3 regions of the Bacillus cereus group sp. MYBK79-1 genome follow, and region 3 is predicted to be linked to each of the others. Evidence: riboswitches for the same ligand, from Rfam matches in the RefSeq annotation. Region 3 holds a riboswitch; each other region holds the start of a gene.

Region 1 (6,743 bases), on a different contig from region 3:
ATTTCATCGCCCTCTTCACGACGTGCGTTAATTGCAGAACGTAAGAAGTCAGCGTTTGTTACTCCGCTAATTTCACTTGGATATTGCATTGCTAGGAATAGACCTGCTTGTGCGCGCTCGTCTACTTCCATTTCTAATACATCTTCACCGTCGATGATGATGCTACCTTCTGTTACTTCATACTTTGGGTGACCCATAATCGCAGAAGATAAAGTTGATTTACCTGTTCCGTTAGGTCCCATAATTGCGTGGATTTCTCCACCTTTTACTTCAAGGTTTACACCTTTTAAAATTTCTTTGCCGTCAATTGATACGTGTAAGTCTTTAACCGTTAATGTAGAACCAGCCATCTCAATACCTCCATTAATCCTATATATACATTTTAAAAATTACTAAAACGTTCATATTCTCATTTTATTCTCATTCTAATCTTATATCAAATAAAATGATATCGCAAACGACGAAAAAAAGTAACAGTTTTTTCACAAATGTATATAAGTATTTCCTTTTCACCTTTCTATGATACACCTTTCTTCTTATTTATATAAAGAAAAAAGGACTGGGTAATTACCAGTCCTTTCCTTATATTTATTCACTTACCGGTAGCACGGCACCTTTATATTCCTTATTAATAAAATCTTGAATTTCTTTTGAATGCAGCACTTCTACTAATTCTTTAATTTCTTTTTTCTTCTCGTCACCTTTACGAACTGCAATAATATTTGCGTACGGAGAGTCTGATCCTTCAATCGCAATTGCATCCTTTGTTGGATTTAATTTCGCATCAATTGCGTAGTTTGAATTAATAAATAAAGCATCCCCTTCATTATTTTCATATAACTTCGGTGACAATCCAGGCTCTACATCTGTTTTAAACTTTAAGTTTTTCGGATTTTCTACAACATCTTTTACTGTTGCTTTCACAACATCTACACCATCTTTTAATTTAATCACGCCGCCTTTTTGTAATAACGCTAACATACGGCCACGCTCCGCTACGTTATTACTCATAATAACTGTCCCACCATCTGGAAGTTCTTTTAAACTTTTATATTTCTTAGAATAAATGCCCATTGGCTCTAAATGTATTTTTCCTGCGTTTACAATTTTATATCCCTTTTCTTGAATTTCTTTATCTAAATAAGGAATGTGCTGGAAGTAGTTTGCATCAATTTCCTTATCCGCTAACGCTTTATTCGGCAGCACATAATCTTGGAATTTTTTAATTTCTAATTTAATACCCTTTTTCTCTAATATCGGCTGTGCCTTTTCTAAAATAACAGCGTGCGGCACGTTAGAAGCTCCCACAACAAGCTTATTCTCATCTTTCCCCCCGCAAGCAGCTAATGTAAACACAGACAGCGCTGTAACAACTGACAGTAGAATCTTTTTCATATGATGTCCCCTTCTCCCTTATAGTTATGTAGTTAGAAAAAAGGACCGGCATACACCAGCCCTTTTTCAGTAATTATTCTTTTACAGGAACAACTGCCCCTTTATATTCTTTATTAATGAAGTCTTCAATTTCTTTAGAATGTAGTACTTCTACAAGAGCTTTAATCTCTTTCTTATCTTTATCGCCTTTACGAACAGCTACTACGTTTGCGTATGGAGAATCGTCACCTTCAATTGCAATTGCATCTTTTTCTGGATTTAACTTCGCATCAATTGCATAGTTCGAATTAATTAAAACAGCGTCGCCCTCTTTATTGTTATACACTTGTGGTAATAAACCAGGATCAATATCCGTTTTGAATCTTAAATTTTTTGGATTATCCGCAATATCTTTTGGAGTTGCTTTAACTGGATCTACCCCATCCTTAATTTTTAAAATACCTTCTTTTTGTAAAATTGCTAAACCACGTCCATGGTCAGCAACAGAATTACTCATAATAATTGTCGCCCCGTCTGGAAGTTCTTTTAAGCTTTTATATTTTTGAGAATATACACCGATTGGCTCTAAATGAATTTTTCCTGCTACTTCAAAATCATATTTTTTATCTTTTATTTCTTTTTCTAAATATGGAATGTGCTGGAAGTAGTTTGCATCTAAATCCTTATCCGCTAACGATTTATTCGGCAACACGTAATCTTGGAATTTTTTCACTTCTAATTCAATTCCTTTTTTCTCAAGTAACGGTTTTGCCTTTTCTAAAATTTCAGCGTGCGGTACGTTAGAAGCACCGACAACAAGTTTCTTTTCATCTTTATCTTTCCCGCCACAAGCAGCTAACCCAAAAATTGAAGTTGAAATAAGTGCTGTAAGTAATAATTTTTTCATTTGAAACATCCTCCTGTTTTTTTATTATCGTTTATCTATTCGAGTCGTTAAACTATCACCAATCCACTGAATGAAAAATACAACTAGTAATACACAAATTGTCGCAACGATTGTTACATCGTTATTTCCTCGTTGGAATCCTTCTAAATAAGCAAGTGTTCCAAGACCACCAGCACCAACAACTCCCGCCATTGCCGTATAGCCTACTAAAGCAATTGTCGTAACCGTAATACCAGATACTAATGCTGGTAACGCTTCTGGAATTAACACTTTCAAAATAATTGTGCTTGTTTTTGCTCCCATTGCTTTTGAAGCTTCAATTACACCTTTATCAATTTCACGAAGTGCAATTTCAACCATTCTCGCGTAAAATGGTGCCGCTCCAATAATTAAAGCCGGAAGTGCTGCACTTGCTCCAAGAATTGTTCCAAGCAAGATCTTTGTGAATGGGATTAATAAAATAATTAAAATGATGAACGGTATCGAACGGAAAATGTTTACGAACGCTCCAATTGCTGTGTTAACCGTTTTGTTTTCCCATAAATTATCTTTCGCCGTCATGAAAAGTAACAATCCTAAAATTAGTCCTAAAACAAATGTGGCAAGAGCTGCGATTGCCGTCATATATAACGTTTCACCAGTTGCTTCTAACATTTGATTCCAATCAACATTTGTGAGTAACTTATCCATGTGCAATCACCTCCAGCTCTACTTGATCTTGATGTATCCCCTCTATCGCTTGCTGAATCGCTGTTTCCTCACCATTTAAATGAACGACTAAACTACCGTAAGAGCCGTTATTCGTTTGTGCGATATTTCCTTGCAAAATACTAACTTCTATATCACTGCGTTGCATTAATCTTTGAAGCACTGGTCTTTCTACAGCCTCACCGATAAACTGCAAACGAACGACTTTACCATCTGGATACTTTTCAATTAAACTTTCAATCGTTTCATTTGTATCTTCAGAATCCGTTAACTGCTGTACAAATCGCTTTGTAATGTCTTTCTGCGGATTGCGGAATACATCAAGTACTGGACCCGTTTCTACAATTTTTCCTTTCTCCATTACCGCCACTCGATTACAAATCTTTCGAATCACGTGCATCTCATGTGTAATAAGTACAATTGTTAAACCGAGACGCTTATTAATATCTAATAATAAATCTAAAATTTGATCTGTCGTTTCTGGATCAAGCGCTGATGTTGCTTCATCACATAAAAGCACTTGTGGGTTGTTAGCTAATGCTCTTGCAATCCCAACACGTTGCTTTTGTCCTCCGCTTAGCTGGGATGGATACGCGTCTCCTCTTCCTTCTAATCCAACAAGATGAATTAACTCATCCACACGTTTTCTTCTCTTCGCTTTATCAACACCTGCAATTTCAAGTGGGAACTCGATATTTTCACGTACAGTTCGTGACCAAAGTAAATTGAAGTGCTGAAAAATCATTCCAATTTCTTGCCTTGCCTTACGAAGTTCACTTCCTGTAATTGCTGAAATCACGCGATTTGCAATTGTAATTTGGCCAGAAGTTGGTTTCTCTAACTGATTGAATAATCTGATTAAAGAACTTTTCCCAGCACCACTATATCCGATAACACCAAATATTTCGCCTTTGTCTATTTTTAAATTGGCATTATCTACAGCAGTGACATCACCGCTTTTTGCTTTATATATTTTCTTTACATTCTCTAATAGAATCATGGTGTATCACCCCTTTTTTGTTTGGATCGACTCCGCAATTTTTTATGTTTAATGCGTGTAGTCCACCGTTATCACTACTTTTATTATTTGAATGTCCTCCACATTCAAACAATAAAAAAACCTTTCCGCTTTAGAGAAGCAGAAAGGTTTATATGCGTATATAACAACATTATCCCTCTCTCTCATCTCTCAAAGCATTTGCTTTGCAGGAATTGGCACCATTTCAACATAAGTTGACGGTTGCCGGGCTTCACAGGGCACAGTCCCTCCACCTCTCTTGATAAGAGAAATCAGATTACATTTTCGTCTGATTTGTAATTTATGAAATTGTCTATATTTTATGAATTGAATTGTATCAACATCCACACACCATGTCAACAGAAATTTTCGTAAAAAATGAAACTTCAGAATTTTAAGCACCTACTGACATCGGTTTACATATATGAAACATCGATTCAACTAATAGCATCGTTCGATACGTTCCCGAATACTGTACACGTCCATCGTTCATTAACATTTGCAATCGTACATTTCCGTTCACCAATTGTTTTACATCTTCCTCATCTACACAAACGATTTGCTCTGTTCCTCGTTCCTCATGTAGCAGCTCTATATAATCTCTTGAAATTTGTAACGAACAGCTTTCATCTCCAAAGCGGAAATTAACAGTTTTTTCTCCTTGTCTTAAAAGCGGTTCTAAATGATATTGACCATTAGCGTAATTTACAAATGATTGCAGCAAAGAATATAATTTCACCCTAAATCACATCCTTCATATCACTTTCTATTACTCATACCATTCCCTCTCACTAAAGAGCAATCCTGTTACTTTCGCTCGACAAATACTGTAACCACCCTGCATCTCGACATATTTCCCGAGAAATATGTCGAGGCGGCAAAAACTTTGCCGCCTACTTTAATTCCGTATATAAATATTCAACCGAATGAAATGCGTATATCTTCTTCATGAGTGTCCCATTTTCAAAAACAAGTAAACAAGGTACACTTTCAATACCATACTCTTTCGCTAAATGCGGAGCATAATTTAAATCTAACATTCCAATTTTCAAGTCTTCAATTGTCATCTCAACGACTGTTAACATCTTTTTTGCTAATTGGCATGTTCCACACATTGGAGTATATACATATAACACTGTTTTTTCTTCGTTCTCTATTAGGGCTGTTGCTTCGGCTCCTGTCCAGTCAATCACTTCTATCATTCCTTACCGTAAATATTCTGTATAAACGTCAATGTCAGCTCCCCATAATACATTTGCTAAGTGTGAAGATGGCGCAGTTGCCACTTCCCGGTACGAGCGATCAATGTAAATATGCTCTGCTTGCGGAAATTCTTTTCGAAATTGTTTCCTTAACTTTTCTCCAGCATCATCAGCATCCACTAGTACATACACTTCCTTATCAAAAAACTGATCAATGAGCTCATCCATTTTCGACAAACCAATTGTACCATTTGTACAAACAATTTCCACTGGTTCCCGAATAATAGATTCAATCTTTTTTCTGTCTGATTTACCTTCTACAATAATGACTTTTTCTACATAAATCATATGTCATCACCCGATCACCATATACTATACAACCTTTAACTTAGTATATAGTATATTCGTTATTTTCATGTTGTTTCCTGTTTATTTTTGCAAAAGAAAAGCGCAAGCAGCTCGTTCAGAACAAGAGGGCACCCGAACTCGTGAACTAGAGGCGCTTTTTGCCTCAAGTGAAAGAGTGAAATGACCGACTGTCCTAGCTGCTGGAGATGGACAATAAAAACTTAGACGAAAAAGTTTTTTCAAAAAACGTTCTCCTACACGATAATTAGTATATGATTCTACGTTCATTATTTTTCACAAAATAAAAAAGGACAGCACAAAGGCTGTCCTTTAATCGACTATAATTAGTCTTGGTTTGTCATTTCTGCATATTTTTCAGCAGTTAATAACTTCTCAACTTGGCTTGCATCAGAAAGTTCAACTTTAACCATCCATGCACCCTCGTATGGAGATTCGTTAACAAGTTCTGGTTGGTCACTTAATTCTTCGTTTACTGCTACAACTTTACCACTTACAGGTGCATATAACTCAGAAACTGTTTTAACAGATTCTACGCTTCCGAATGGCTCGTCAGCTTGGATTGTTGCACCTACTTCAGGAAGTTCAACGAATACGATATCGCCTAACTCACCTTGTGCAAAATGAGTAATACCGATAACAACCGCATTACCTTCAGTTTTTACCCATTCGTGTTCTTCAGAGTAACGTAAATTATTTGGAATGCTCATGACTGTACCTCCAGTGAATGTATTAATTATGTAAAAATACCTTATTGGTACTTTTTCCACACACTTTCAAACTGCTCTTCGTTAAAACCAAGTGTTACATTCGTTCCATCTGTTACAATTGGACGTTTAATCAACATGCCATCAGATGCTAAAAGCTCGTACATTTCGTCTTCACTCGCATCTTTTAACTTATCTTTCAGACCAAGTTCACGGTAACGCATTCCACTTGTATTAAAGAATTTTTTCAATGGTAATTCACTTTTTTCATGTAAATTACGTAAATCTTCTTTTGATGGTGGATTTTCAACAATATGAATCATCTCATATGCTACATCGTTTGCCTCAAACCATTTCTTTGCTTTTTGACATGTGCCACACTTTGGATATGAATAAAATGTTACTGTCATAAATTCACCTACTTTTTTACTAACCTTTACCTTTATCATATAGAAAACGTT
Region 2 (6,743 bases), on a different contig from region 3:
TTTCCTGTACGAGAAAAATTTTTCATAGGTCTCACCCTTTCCTGTATATGTAAATTGTATCATAAAAAATTAAAAACGAATGATTATAAATAGAATTTTCTGTGATTTTATAAACTAAGCTATAGATGAAGAGATAAGATATAGAAAGAAGCTTACGTAAAAAACGTAAGCTTCTTTTTTATGTAAGTGTGTATAACCGTTAAGCCGCATTGGGTTTTGTCGGTGAGTACGCGGAACTTTACGGTTACACGACACTTATTCATATGAGTAAAAGGGTTATTCCAACAGAAAGTTTGTACTTAAGCGATTGGACCACCTAAGTTAATAATATCTTCAGAAACGCTGTCGAACTTTTTGAAGTTCTCTTTGAATTCGCTCGCAAGCTCGATTGCTTTCGCTTTGTAAGCAGCTTTATCAGCCCAAGTTTGTTCAGGCATTAACACTTCGTCAGGTACACCTGGTACGTGAAGTGGAACTTCAAGACCGAAGATGTCATGTTTAGCTGTTTCAGTTTTTGCAAGTTCGCCGCTTAACGCTGCTTGAATCATTGCACGAGTGTAACCTAAGTTCATACGTTTACCAATGCCGTATTCGCCACCAGTCCAGCCAGTGTTTACTAAGAATACTTTCGCATCGTGTTTCTCGATTTTTTCACCAAGCATTTCAGCATAGCGAGATGCATCAAGTGGTAAGAATGGTGAACCAAAGCAAGTTGAGAATGTTGCTTGCGGAGATGTAACGCCGCGCTCTGTTCCTGCTAGTTTACTAGTGTAACCACTTAAGAAATGATACATAGCTTGTTCTTTTGATAACTTACTGATTGGAGGCAATACGCCAGATGCATCAGCAGTTAAGAAAATGATTGTATTTGGGTGTCCAGCAACACTTGGCAGTACGATATTGTCAATCGCATGCATAGGGTATGCAGCACGAGTATTTTCTGTTAAAGTAGTATCGTTATAGTCTGCGATACGCGTTTGGTTATTAATGATAACGTTTTCTAAAACAGATCCAAATTTGATTGCATCGAAAATTTGTGGTTCTTTCTCGTGAGAAAGGTTTACACATTTTGCATAGCAACCGCCTTCAATATTGAATACACCGTTATCAGACCAACCATGCTCATCATCACCGATTAATTTACGGTTTGGATCAGCAGATAATGTTGTTTTACCTGTTCCAGATAAACCGAAGAATAGTGCTACGTCGCCTTCTTCACCTACGTTTGCAGAGCAATGCATAGAAAGAATATCTTGTTCAGGTAATAAGAAGTTCATAATAGAGAAGATTGATTTTTTCATTTCTCCAGCGTATTCTGTACCACCAATTAGTACGATACGTTTTTCGAATGAAACCATAATGAATGCTTCAGAGTTTGTACCGTCAACAGCTGGATCAGCTTTGAAATTCGGTGCAGAAACAATTGTGAACTCTGATTCATGAGTTGTTAATTCTTCTTCAGTTGGACGAATGAATAATTGATGTACAAATAAATTGTGCCATGCATATTCATTAATAACTTGAATTGGTAGGCGGTAATTGCGGTCAGCGCCTGCAAATCCATTGAAGACGAATAACTCTTCTTTTTCTTTTAAGTATTCTAAAACTTTAGTATATAATTTATTAAAATGTTCTTCAGAAATCGGTTGATTCACTGCTCCCCAAGCAATTTTGTCAGCAACCGATGCTTCTTTCACAATAAATTTATCTTTAGGAGAACGTCCTGTATATTTTCCAGTTGAAGCAGAAACGGCACCAGTAGAAGTTAATTTCCCTTCATTTCGCATTAATACTTTTTCCACTAATTGCGGAACACTTAGTTGAATCTGTGCATTGCTTCCGTTCAATAATTCGTGTAAACCAATTTGGACATTCACAGTACTCATATTTATATACCATCCTTTTCATTTAATGAAATATTTCTCGTAATCCCCAACAAGAGTATAACACAATTATATAAATAATGTATACTATTTATTTCTTTTTGTTTGTGTGAATGCATTATTTCCTTATTAATATTTCATTTCAGGCGTATTGAGAAAAACTTTCAGGAAAATGTGAATATTAATTGACAAATGAATATCATTTCTTTAGTATAGGTTGGGACGGATACTCTCTTATCCCGAGCTGGCGGAGGGACAGGCCCGATGAAGCCCAGCAACCTCATTTGTAGTGGTAAATACAGGTGAATAGGTGCTAAAACCTGTGCGAGGCTAACGGTCTCGAACGATAAGAGCAAAGGGCAAAAAGCAGTATGCAAGTAGCAAATTAAACCTTTCCTCTATGTAAAGTAGGAAAGGTTTTTCTGTATGCTTGTGTGGGAGAATAAATGTATGTCGCAGTTTGTGGCAAATTAAGGATGAGTTCCGTACAATATATACAATTACTGTAGGGAGGTTTACCACATGACAAAGAAACGTCATCTGTTCACATCTGAGTCTGTAACTGAAGGACATCCAGATAAAATTTGTGACCAAATTTCTGATTCAATTTTAGATGCGATCTTATCAAAGGACGCAAATGCACGTGTAGCTTGTGAAACAACTGTAACAACTGGTTTAGTATTGGTAGCGGGGGAAATTACGACTTCTACTTACGTAGATATTCCAAAAATCGTTCGTGAAACAATTCAAGGCATTGGTTACACACGCGCAAAATACGGATTCGATGCAGAAACTTGTGCAGTTTTAACATCTATCGATGAGCAGTCTGCTGACATCGCTATGGGTGTTGACCAAGCGCTAGAAGCACGCGAAGGTCTAATGACTGACGCTGAGATTGAGGCAATTGGTGCAGGAGACCAAGGTTTAATGTTTGGTTTCGCATGTAATGAAACACAAGAGTTAATGCCACTTCCAATCTCGCTTGCTCACAAATTAGCTCGCCGTTTAACTGAAGTACGTAAAGATGAGACATTATCATACTTACGTCCGGATGGAAAAACGCAAGTTACAGTTGAGTATGATGAAAATGGTAAACCTGTACGTGTAGATACAATCGTAATTTCTACACAGCATCATCCAGATGTTACATGGGAAGAAATCGATCGCGATTTAAAAGAGCATGTAATTAAAGCTGTAGTTCCAGCAGAATTAATGGATGGAGAAACGAAATTCTTCATTAACCCAACTGGTCGCTTCGTAATTGGTGGACCACAAGGTGATGCTGGTTTAACAGGACGTAAAATCATCGTTGATACTTACGGTGGATACGCTCGCCACGGTGGCGGTGCATTCTCTGGTAAAGATGCAACAAAAGTTGACCGTTCTGCAGCATATGCAGCTCGTTATGTTGCGAAAAACATCGTAGCAGCTGGTCTTGCTGACAAAGCAGAAGTACAACTTGCATACGCAATTGGTGTAGCACAACCAGTATCAATTTCAGTTGATACGTTCGGCACTGGTAAAGTATCTGAAGACGTACTAGTAGGACTAGTTCGTAACAACTTCGATCTTCGCCCAGCCGGTATTATTAAAATGCTAGACTTACGTCGCCCAATTTACAAACAAACAGCAGCTTACGGCCACTTCGGACGTACTGATGTAGATCTAACATGGGAACGTACAGACAAAGCTGCAGCTTTAAAAGAGCAAGCTGGTCTATAATATATGAAAAAAAGCTTTGCGCCGTGAGCGCAAAGCTTTTTTTATTTTGTTTTATTTACCACTTGGATGCAAGAACCACAATAAACTTCTCCATCTAGCTCAATGTACTTTCTCACATTTGTCATACCACTTGCCGGAAATGGCATATGAATCCATGCTTTTTCATATGTTTGTATTTCCTTTTCACATGATTTACAAAGGACTGGTTTCTTCTTGAACATATGTAATCAACCTTTCATTTGACGTGCTTTACCCGCGCAAAAGGCACTGCTTAGTAAAAATAGGGTTGCGAATATAATGCTTACTAATGTAGCGTATGGAATTGCGCCTTTTAGAGAAAAGCCAACAGTAATGGAAGCGACGAATAAGAGGATGAATGTTGTTGTTAATTTTTTATAAAGTTCCATAGTGAATAAATCTCCTTATCAAGAAATTTTTGCATAGCATCATCTATCTGGTATATATGTGGAAACTATTCCTGTAGAGTGAGTAGTACCACCAGCACGTACGTAAGTGTGGCTTAATTGTAAACCTAAATTTCCTGCAGTATTTGAAGTTCTAATTTTTGTATTCATTTGAGCTGTTTTGGGTACAGGGTTAAATAGGTTTTTCTCCAGCGTCCAACTGCCATAGTTTTCACTTAATAATGAGTTGCTGTTTATACTGAATCCAGTTAAATTTCGAAAAAAGAATAGTGGAAGCATAGTGGAATCTGGTTCATAATTTATTAACTTTTGAGATGAATAAGGTACAGATAATTGTGTATTCCAGCTTATAAAAGGTGGATTTATAACTGTGTTTTTAATAGTATGAGATGCTGTAATGTCCCACACAGATCCTACTTTTCCGTTAATATCTGCGTCAGAACTGTTCTGACTAAATGTAATAGTTGTTGTTAATTTAGCCCCAGAATAAAAAGAGTAATTATAAGTTCTACTTGCTTGAAAGGACTCAGTAGTATATGAAGTGGAGTGTGCAATTTTTTCTAAAGTGCGTATAGTTTCTTTTTGAACTGCTTCTATACTTTCTGTTTTCGTTTCTGAGAAGTAATAGTCTCTATAGCTAATTTTATTTATATAATAATTAGAGACCGCAAATAAATATAAATTTGTTTTAGGAGAGGATTCTAAGATGTTTGTTTTAATGGGATTACCATTATTATGATAGAGCTGGATTTCAGCAGAATTTGTTTCAAGTGTGGGAGTTAATTTTTGTTCAGGCGTATTTTTATATTCAATCTAATTTGTTATATTTACTCGTATAACATTCGTATGTTTTTCTTCAGCATGAACGGTAGAAGAAAAACATAGCCCTAATAAAGAAATGAAAAATAATAGTTGTGTATAAATTGTACTATTTTTCATGTTTACCTCCTTTAATTTGGTTTTGTTTCCATACAAAATCTACAAGGTAGGCAAGGGCAAGTGGAATGGTTGTGCTAGTCAAATAGTAACGAATACCATCATTCGGCATAAGCACATACAATTTTAAAAGTTAATATCGAACCCGTAAGCGATCCATTGAAAAAGGGATAATATAACTAGGAATGGTATAATAGGTACGTATCGTTTTATATTTTGAATCATGTAAAGCTCCTTTATATGGATAAATATGCTTATATTGTATCATATTGAATTCTTTAATTTATACATAATTTTACAAAGTTAAATGAAAGGAAAGATGAAAAATGAGCGTAACCGAACATAAAAAACAAGCACCAAAAGAAGTGCGTTGCAAGATCGTGACGATTTCTGATACACGTACAGAAGAGACGGACAAGAGTGGACAACTATTACATGAATTATTAAAAGAAGCAGGGCATACAGTGACCTCTTATGAAATTGTAAAAGATGATAAAGAAAGTATTCAGCAAGCAGTGTTAGCTGGTTATCATAGGGAAGATGTCGATGTCGTGTTAACAAATGGCGGTACTGGTATTACGAAACGTGATGTGACGATTGAAGCAGTGTCAGCGTTATTACATAAAGAAATTGTCGGGTTTGGTGAGTTGTTCCGCATGATTAGTTATTTAGAAGATATCGGAAGCAGCGCGATGTTAAGTAGAGCAATCGGCGGTACAATTGGACGCAAAGTTGTCTTTTCCATGCCAGGATCTAGCGGAGCAGTTCGTCTTGCGATGAATAAATTAATTTTACCGGAATTAGGTCATATTACCTTTGAGCTGCATCGCCAATGAGTAAGTATGCTGGAATTGTATTGGCAGGCGGTATGTCGAGTCGATTCGGTGAGCCGAAAGCGTTAGCGAGCTGGCAAGGTAGTACTTTTATTGAGCATATTGTGAAAGTGATGACAAGTGCGCTCCAAGAAGTTGTAGTCATTAGTCATACTGATATAAAGGAGCGAGTAGAGCAACTCGTACAAGTTCCTGTTATAGAAGATATTCCGCATTATAAAGGAAATGGACCACTTGCTGGAATTGTATCAGGAATGGAATATATAGAAGCAGATTGGTATGCTATTATGCCTTGCGATGCGCCGAATGTTTCGCATGAATGGTTTACCATTTTACTAGAGCAAACGAGCAATGAATATGATGCGGTTGTACCTATTATTAATGGAAGAAAACAACCGTTACTTGCAGCGTACCATAACCGTGTGAAAGAGAAAATTTATGCTGTGCTTCAAGAAGAAAAAAGAAGTATGGGCCAGCTTCTATCGCAATGTAATGTGAAATATATTGCCGGTGAAGATGTACAAGCGAATGTAGATTGGTTTATAAATGTGAATACGAAAGAAGAATATGTGCAAGCTCAAAAAAACCTTTCAAATAAATGAAAGGTTTTTTGATATACAGAAATTGGGGAACAATTACTGTATAAAGGTATGTGAGTAAGTTGATTTTAAGGGGAATCGCTTAAAATCATCATACAGTAAAAATACTGTATAACCATATATTAATTTTTATGGGTTTTTATTACAAGTCTGTTTAGTTATGTATCTTTTTGTTATAATGAATATAGAAATAAAGAGATATTTCACCTTGTGTATCATTTAGTGAACGAAATTTTATAATTGTGTAAAAAACTCCCTTCGTCTTTTGAAGGGAGTTTTTTGTTATGAAAGTGATTCATGTACATCTTTAGTTCTATAGGATAGGTATAGAATATATTTACAAAT
Region 3 (6,743 bases):
CTCATTATGCTGTTGCAGTAGCAGTTTTAATTGGGCTTGTTTTATTTTCACAAAATCAAATAGGGAAATTAGAAGGTACGTTAAAGGGACTTCTCATGTTTGTTTTACTCGCAAGTTACGGCTACTTTGGTTATTTACACGATATAGTAATCACGAAAAAGAAATATGATTCTGTTGTGAAGATAGAGAAAGATATTTCAGAGCCATTTACTGAAAATGATCAGCCGTTTACAGTGCCGCCAAAGACAGCAGAGAATAAGATGAAAAAAGTATTTGGGGATATTCCGAAAGTAGCTTATTTTGAGCTAGGAGAATTAACACCACAAATGGTAAATGGTGAGGCTTTATATGTAGCACCGATTGAAGTTTCAGGGTTTTTTAAAGCACGTAAAGCGGAAACAATTCCAGGATACGTAACGATGTCAGGTACGAATCCCGATGCGGAAGCAAAACTGCACCTCGGTTATAAAATGAAATATGTGCCGAGCATGTTTTTTGGTAATAAATTAGAACGTGTCGTTCGAAAAGCAGAACCGGATTTAATTTTTAAAGGGAAACCTAAATTCGAAGTTGATGATAAAGGGAAACCATATTATACAATGACGTATGGTGAATTTATTTCAGGAAGATCTGGATTTGAGGTAGAGGGCGTTGTAGTAGTAGACGCACAAACAGGTGAAGTGAAAAGATACGATAAAGGAAAGGCACCTAAATTTGTTGATGGTGTATTAAATCACGAGACCGCATCTACATTAAATACGTATTTCGGTAAATATATTCACGGATTTTGGAATACAAAATTCTCACAAACGGATATGAAGATTCCGACTGAGTGGGGAACGAAAGAAGGAGTTACACCAATCTTCGGTAAGGATGGAACGCTATATTACTTTACTGATTTCACCTCTCCGAAAGAAGGAGTAGATTCTGCGTTAGGTTACTCGCTTATCGATGCGCGTACAGGTAAGTTGTATTACTATAACGGAAAAGAAGTAAAGGGAATTATGGATGGTTCAGCTGCTACAGAAGTAGTGGATAATTCCTTTAAGAGAGAGAAATGGCACGGAACAATGCCGGTTATTTATAATGTGTACGGTAAACCTTCTTGGATTGTACCTGTTATTGATGACGGAGGATTAGTACGTGCTCATACGGTTATCTATGCTTCTAATGCGAAAATATTTGCAACAGGTTCGACGCAAAAAGAAGCGCTTGAGAATTATAAAAATGCGCTGAGTGGAAGTGGGGATTCATTTAGACCGACTTCAAGTGGTAAAGAAGCACAAAAAGAAGGCGTTGTACAACGTGTATATAAAGAAAAATCAGGCGAAAATACGATTGTGTACGTACTGTTAGAGAATGAGCAAAAAGTATTTATGGTACCAGCGAAGAAATTCCCATATGCCATGTTTACAGAAGTGGGAGATCCAATTCAAATCACGTATTTAGATACAGGAGAGGCGATGTCTTCCGTATCTAAATTTGCAAATAGCAATTTGAAAAAGTAAAGCGATAGAATTTCTATCGCTTTTTTTTACGGTATGAAACAGGAAAATGCACTATACTTGACGTATGTTTATGTTGTAACTATAATTGTTACGATTAAGTAGTTATAGGAAAGGGTGAACGGAAAAAGTGAATGGAGTTAATCAAGAAATATATAAGCCTGTAAAGACAAATAGGTTATGGATGATTCTTGTACTAGGGACACTTACGGCGATTGGGCCATTATCTATTGATATGTATTTGCCTTCTTTACCGAAATTAACGGACGATTTACAAACGGGGGCATCCCTAGCGCAGCTAACATTGACAGCTTGTTTACTTGGGCTTTCAGTAGGGCAATTATTTGTCGGTTCAATTAGTGATATTTATGGAAGGCGCAAACCTCTTATTATTGCTCTTATTATTTATGTTGCTTCTTCTTTACTTTGTGCTATTGCGCCATCTATTTGGAGTTTAGTGTTATTGCGCTTCTTGCAAGGAGCTTCAGGATCGGCTGGGATTGTTATTTCACGTGCAATGGTACGTGATATGTATTCAGGTTCTGAAATGACAAAGTTTTTCTCACTGCTTATGTTAGTAAACGGAGCAGCGCCTATTTTGGCACCGATTATCGGGGGACAATTACTACAGTTCACAACATGGCGCGGTGTCTTCATCGTTCTTGGAGCAATTAGTGTATTCATGTTAATATCAGCTACTTTTGTATTACGTGAAACATTACCTCCTGAAGAAAGAGAAACAGGTGGTTTGTCAGGGACATTGGCGACGTACGGAAAACTGTTAAAGGATCGTCTGTTTATGGGATATGCATTGTCACAAGGGCTAGTAACGGCGGCAATGTTTGCATACATTTCGGGCTCGCCATTTGTGTTGCAGAACATATACGGAGCATCACCACAGCAATTTAGCTTATTCTTTGCGATTAACGGTATCGGTATTATTATTGCTAGTCAGGTTACGGGTCGTTTAGCAGGGAAAGTGAATGAGAAGACATTATTTGTTGGTGGTATTATTATCGCAGCTGTTGGTGGCCTATCTTTATTACTGACAATCGTACTAGGAATAGGTTTAATTGGTGTTTTATGTTCGTTGTTCCTTGTTGTATCAAGTGTTGGGGTTGTATCAACAACTGGTTTCTCATTAGCGATGAGAAACCAGAAACAAGCTGCAGGAACAGCATCAGCTTTATTAGGCTTATTACAGTTCATTTCAGGAGCACTTGTTGCACCGTTAGTAGGCATTGGTGGAAGTAACACCGCATTACCGATGGGCGTTGTGATCGCTCTTTGTGAAATTGGTGCTGTATTATGTTATCTATTTATGGCCAGAAGAAGTGAGAAGCAGTTTGAATTGCAACAAAGACAAAATGTAGAGGCTTAATTCATAAAAAGAGCTGATTCAAACATATTTTGAATCAGCTCTTTTTTCATTTCTTTGAAATAACACATACAGTTTCGTAAGGTGATGCAAAAGTTATTTACATAAAGTGACGATAATGTGACAAAAATGTGGGCATGTATATTAAGGTATCGTCTTAAGTGTAAAAAGTAGGATGTTCTCGGTATAATAACAAGTGGAGATAAAAGAAACTATAATGAGTAGTAGCTGTAGATAAAAGGAGAAAAAGAGATGAAGAAGGTTTTGGGTATTGCCGTAATGGGAGGTATGCTCCTTCTAGCGGGATGTAATGGAAATAAAGATACGAAAGAACCAAAGGAAAAGGTAGAGCAATCTACTGAACAAACAGAAGAGATGAAAGAATATCTTGCAGTACATGAAAAATACGATATGAAGATGAACAAAGAAATTAATAAAGCATTACAGTTATGGGAAGTAGCAAAAGAAAAAGGTGGTAAGGAAATAACGAATGCTAAATATAAAGAAGACGTGCAGAAGGTAACGACAGGCATGTTAGAAGATATAGATCATATACGTAAAGAAATTCGTGTACCGAAGTCGAAAGAACAAGAACATGAAATGTATGTTGGTTTCTTAAATGAAGCAGAACAAGCGATAAAAAAATTACAAAAGTTAGCTAAAGAAGAAGACTCATCGTTGATTCGTGATATAGAAATTAATTTTTCAACAGCATCAACATACTATAAGCGTTTTCAAACAGAGGCAAAAAAATAACCTTGCGTACGCGCAAGGTTATTTTTTCTTCTTACCATCTCCGTCTTCATCCTCGGATACTAATACTTTCTGTTCTTCGTGAAATTCAGAAATGGTTTGACCGGTAATATTATCGAATGGAGTATAAAAAGAAGTGATACGTTTCTTTTTAATAAAGAGTTTATCACGCATTAACGGGCAGTAAGACCCCCACCTCAAAATTCAGTGAAAGCAAAGAAGTTAGGTAGGGATCAACTGCCCGTAAAGCCCGATTGGTTCAACTAATAATCAGTGGGGGATGCCCCCCACTGATTAAAGTTTCACTTTATAGAAGCCGATGATGACAAGTATAACGATTGTTAAGGGTTATAGTAGCAAGAAGGAAGGGGTCCATCTTATAACTCCTTTAACAGTATTTCTTTTTATTATAAGTGAAAACTGTAATTTCGATAAAAGGATTAAAAACTGATTTTTCTAAATATACCCAATTTGATTGACTTTTCATTTTTTCAGAATTATAATTCGAAATATACAATTTGAACCAAATAATAATATAGCAATTTACTTATCCAGAGAGGTAGAGGGACTGGCCCTATGACACCTCAGCAGCGGGTTCTGTAAGATGAACACCGTGCTAATTCCAGCAAGCAAGTCTTGAAAGATAAGTGATGGGCCTTCGTTTATTCAGCCTTGATCTTATTTTTTAAGATCAAGGCTTTTTGTATTTTAAGAAGCGGAAAAGTAATAGGAACAAATATGTCAATAAAACAAAGTAAATTCATTTGTTTAGGGGGTTATTGAAGTGTATGTTATTAAAAAACTATCGGTTATGGTTTTCACGCTATGGGTCATTACGACAGTAACATTTTTGATTATGCATATCATTCCTGGGGATCCATTTTCATCAGATGCAAAAATCTTTCCAGAGGAAGTAATACAAAATATGAGGGCGAAGTATCACCTCGATGAACCGTTATGGAATCAATATGTCGCTTATTTAGATGGCGTAGTTCATTTTGATTTTGGTGAATCTGTTCAATCCACAGGTCAAAGTGTATCAGAAATTATAACGACAGGATTTGGTCCGTCAGCGATTATTGGTTTACAAGCACTTATTATTTCATTATTAGTCGGAATTGCAGCAGGTACATTTGCAGCCCTATATCATGGGAAAGTAATTGATTATAGTGTGAGCTTACTTGCGATTCTCGGTATATCTATTCCAAGTTTTATTTTAGCACCATTATTTATACAAGTATTTGCTATACAGTTTGAACTGTTACCTGTAGCGTCTTGGGGCACATTCGAACATACGGTATTGCCATCCTTTGCATTAGCGTTAGGACCAATCGCAGTTATTACAAGGTTTGTTCGCTCTAATATGATTGAAGTTTTGCAGAGTGATTATATTAAGCTAGCGAGAGCGAAAGGTATCCCAATTAAGAAAATCATTATAAGACATGCTCTTCGAAATGCGATTGTGCCAGTACTTACATTTGTTGGACCGTTAATGGCTGGACTTTTAACAGGGACTTTCGTTATTGAAAAAATATTTTCCATTCCTGGTCTAGGAAAATATTTTGTAGATAGCATTTTTAACCGAGATTATCCGGTCATTATGGGAACAACGATTTTCTATAGTGCATTATTAATTTCTTGTATTTTCATTACAGATATTATTCATCGTATGGTTGATCCGCGTATTCGTTCTATTACATAAGGAGGGGGGATATTTAAATGGGAGCTTATGAAATTAATAAACAGTTATTAACGAATGAAGAGAAAAAAGAATTAACGATAAATAAAGAGCAGCAAACAATTAGCCGAAAGAAGGAAGTGTTTCGCAAGTTTATATCAAACCCTATAGCAGTTTTAGGCGCAGTGACGTTATTACTCATTATAATTTTCTCGCTAATTGGCGAAAGTTTAACGTCATTTACTGCGAGTGAACAAGTGAAAGAAGCAACTAATTTACCTCCTAGTAGCGAGCATTGGTTCGGAACCGATGATTTAGGAAGAGACATATGGGCGCGTACTTGGGCTGGTGGGAAAATTTCACTAACAGTTGGATTAGTGGCAGCGGCTCTTGATATAGGAATAGGTGTACTAATCGGTGGTTTTAGTGGATACGTGAGAGGACGTAGTCGCCTTGGAACCTTAATTGATGAGTGGATTATAAGAGGTATTGAAGTGTTATACGGCATCCCATATTTATTAATTGTTATTTTATTATTAATCGTTATGAAACCCGGGCTTTTTACAATTATTATTGCCCTTGCATTAACAGGCTGGATTGGCATGGCACGTCTCGTTAGGGCACAAGTATTATCCTTAAAGCAAAGAGAATTTGTTATTGCAGCAGAGCGATTAGGTACATCGCATATGAAGATTATATACGGACATATCATTCCAAATTTAACAGGTATTATTATCGTAAATTTATCATTTACAATTCCGGCAGCTATTTTCTCAGAATCATTTTTAAGCTTTATCGGACTCGGAGTGCAATCACCAGCGGCTAGCTGGGGAACGATGACGAACGATGCACTCGGAACATTATTGAGCGGAGAATGGTGGCAGCTATTCTTCCCGGCAATCATGATTGCACTCATTATGTTTGCATTTAATGCAATTGGTGATGGTTTGCAAGATGCAATTGATCCGAAGATTGTAAAACGAAATCGAAAGGAGAAAAAACATGGGACAGCTTTTATCTTTAGAAAACGTAACGTTAGCCGTTGAAAAAGAGAATAGTAAGCAAGCAATTGTGAAGCATGTTTCCTTTTCCATTAATGAAGGTGAAATCGTTGCACTTGTAGGAGAGAGTGGTTCAGGAAAAAGTGTTACAGCACAATCTATTATCGGACTAAATCAAGATTCTATTCACATCGATGATGGAAGTATCTCTTTCCAATCTCAAGGATTAACAAGTTTACAAGAATCAGAGTGGAATCAAATTCGAGGGAAAGATATTTCCTTTATCTTTCAAGACCCTCTGTCCTCCTTAAATCCGACGATGAAGGTAGGAAGACAAATTACAGAAGTAATTTTGCAACATGAGAAAAAGTCGAAAAGAGAAGCAAAAGAAATTGCGATTAATTTATTAACAGATTTAGGGATACATG

The links. Region 3 has a riboswitch for S-adenosylmethionine ahead of ACTFOB_RS23120 (ABC transporter permease). Riboswitches for the same ligand answer to the same signal wherever they lie in the genome.
Region 1: another riboswitch for S-adenosylmethionine. It lies ahead of ACTFOB_RS12340 (methionine ABC transporter ATP-binding protein); the one in region 3 lies ahead of ACTFOB_RS23120 (ABC transporter permease).
Region 2: another riboswitch for S-adenosylmethionine. It lies ahead of metK (methionine adenosyltransferase); the one in region 3 lies ahead of ACTFOB_RS23120 (ABC transporter permease).

What each region holds. Positions count from the first base shown of each region.
Region 1 covers NZ_JBQAEO010000006.1:72,055-78,797, forward strand. The annotation lists gene sufC (Fe-S cluster assembly ATPase SufC) at 1-350, opposite strand, end outside; gene metQ (methionine ABC transporter substrate-binding lipoprotein MetQ) at 589-1,395, opposite strand; gene metQ (methionine ABC transporter substrate-binding lipoprotein MetQ) at 1,469-2,281, opposite strand; gene ACTFOB_RS12335 (methionine ABC transporter permease) at 2,306-2,971, opposite strand; gene ACTFOB_RS12340 (methionine ABC transporter ATP-binding protein) at 2,964-3,989, opposite strand; SAM riboswitch class I at 4,169-4,276, opposite strand; gene ACTFOB_RS12345 (hypothetical protein) at 4,402-4,746, opposite strand; gene ACTFOB_RS12350 (thioredoxin family protein) at 4,901-5,209, opposite strand; gene ACTFOB_RS12355 (toprim domain-containing protein) at 5,213-5,557, opposite strand; gene gcvH (glycine cleavage system protein GcvH) at 5,902-6,285, opposite strand; gene ACTFOB_RS12365 (arsenate reductase family protein) at 6,327-6,692, opposite strand.
Region 2 covers NZ_JBQAEO010000002.1:382,210-388,952, reverse strand. The annotation lists gene ACTFOB_RS06740 (hypothetical protein) at 1-26, opposite strand, end outside; gene pckA (phosphoenolpyruvate carboxykinase (ATP)) at 300-1,886, opposite strand; SAM riboswitch class I at 2,115-2,236, shown strand; gene metK (methionine adenosyltransferase) at 2,406-3,605, shown strand; gene ACTFOB_RS06725 (hypothetical protein) at 3,647-3,826, opposite strand; gene ACTFOB_RS06720 (hypothetical protein) at 3,833-4,012, opposite strand; gene ACTFOB_RS06715 (hypothetical protein) at 4,052-4,438, opposite strand; gene ACTFOB_RS06710 (hypothetical protein) at 4,844-4,969, opposite strand; gene ACTFOB_RS06705 (MogA/MoaB family molybdenum cofactor biosynthesis protein) at 5,293-5,802, shown strand; gene ACTFOB_RS06700 (molybdenum cofactor guanylyltransferase) at 5,799-6,401, shown strand.
Region 3 covers NZ_JBQAEO010000020.1:24,479-31,221, forward strand. The annotation lists gene ACTFOB_RS23100 (DUF3981 domain-containing protein) at 1-1,508, shown strand, start outside; gene ACTFOB_RS23105 (multidrug effflux MFS transporter) at 1,636-2,886, shown strand; gene ACTFOB_RS23110 (hypothetical protein) at 3,136-3,639, shown strand; gene ACTFOB_RS23115 (DUF3951 domain-containing protein) at 3,658-3,810, opposite strand; SAM riboswitch class I at 4,181-4,286, shown strand; gene ACTFOB_RS23120 (ABC transporter permease) at 4,421-5,338, shown strand; gene ACTFOB_RS23125 (ABC transporter permease) at 5,356-6,360, shown strand; gene ACTFOB_RS23130 (ABC transporter ATP-binding protein) at 6,317-6,743, shown strand, end outside.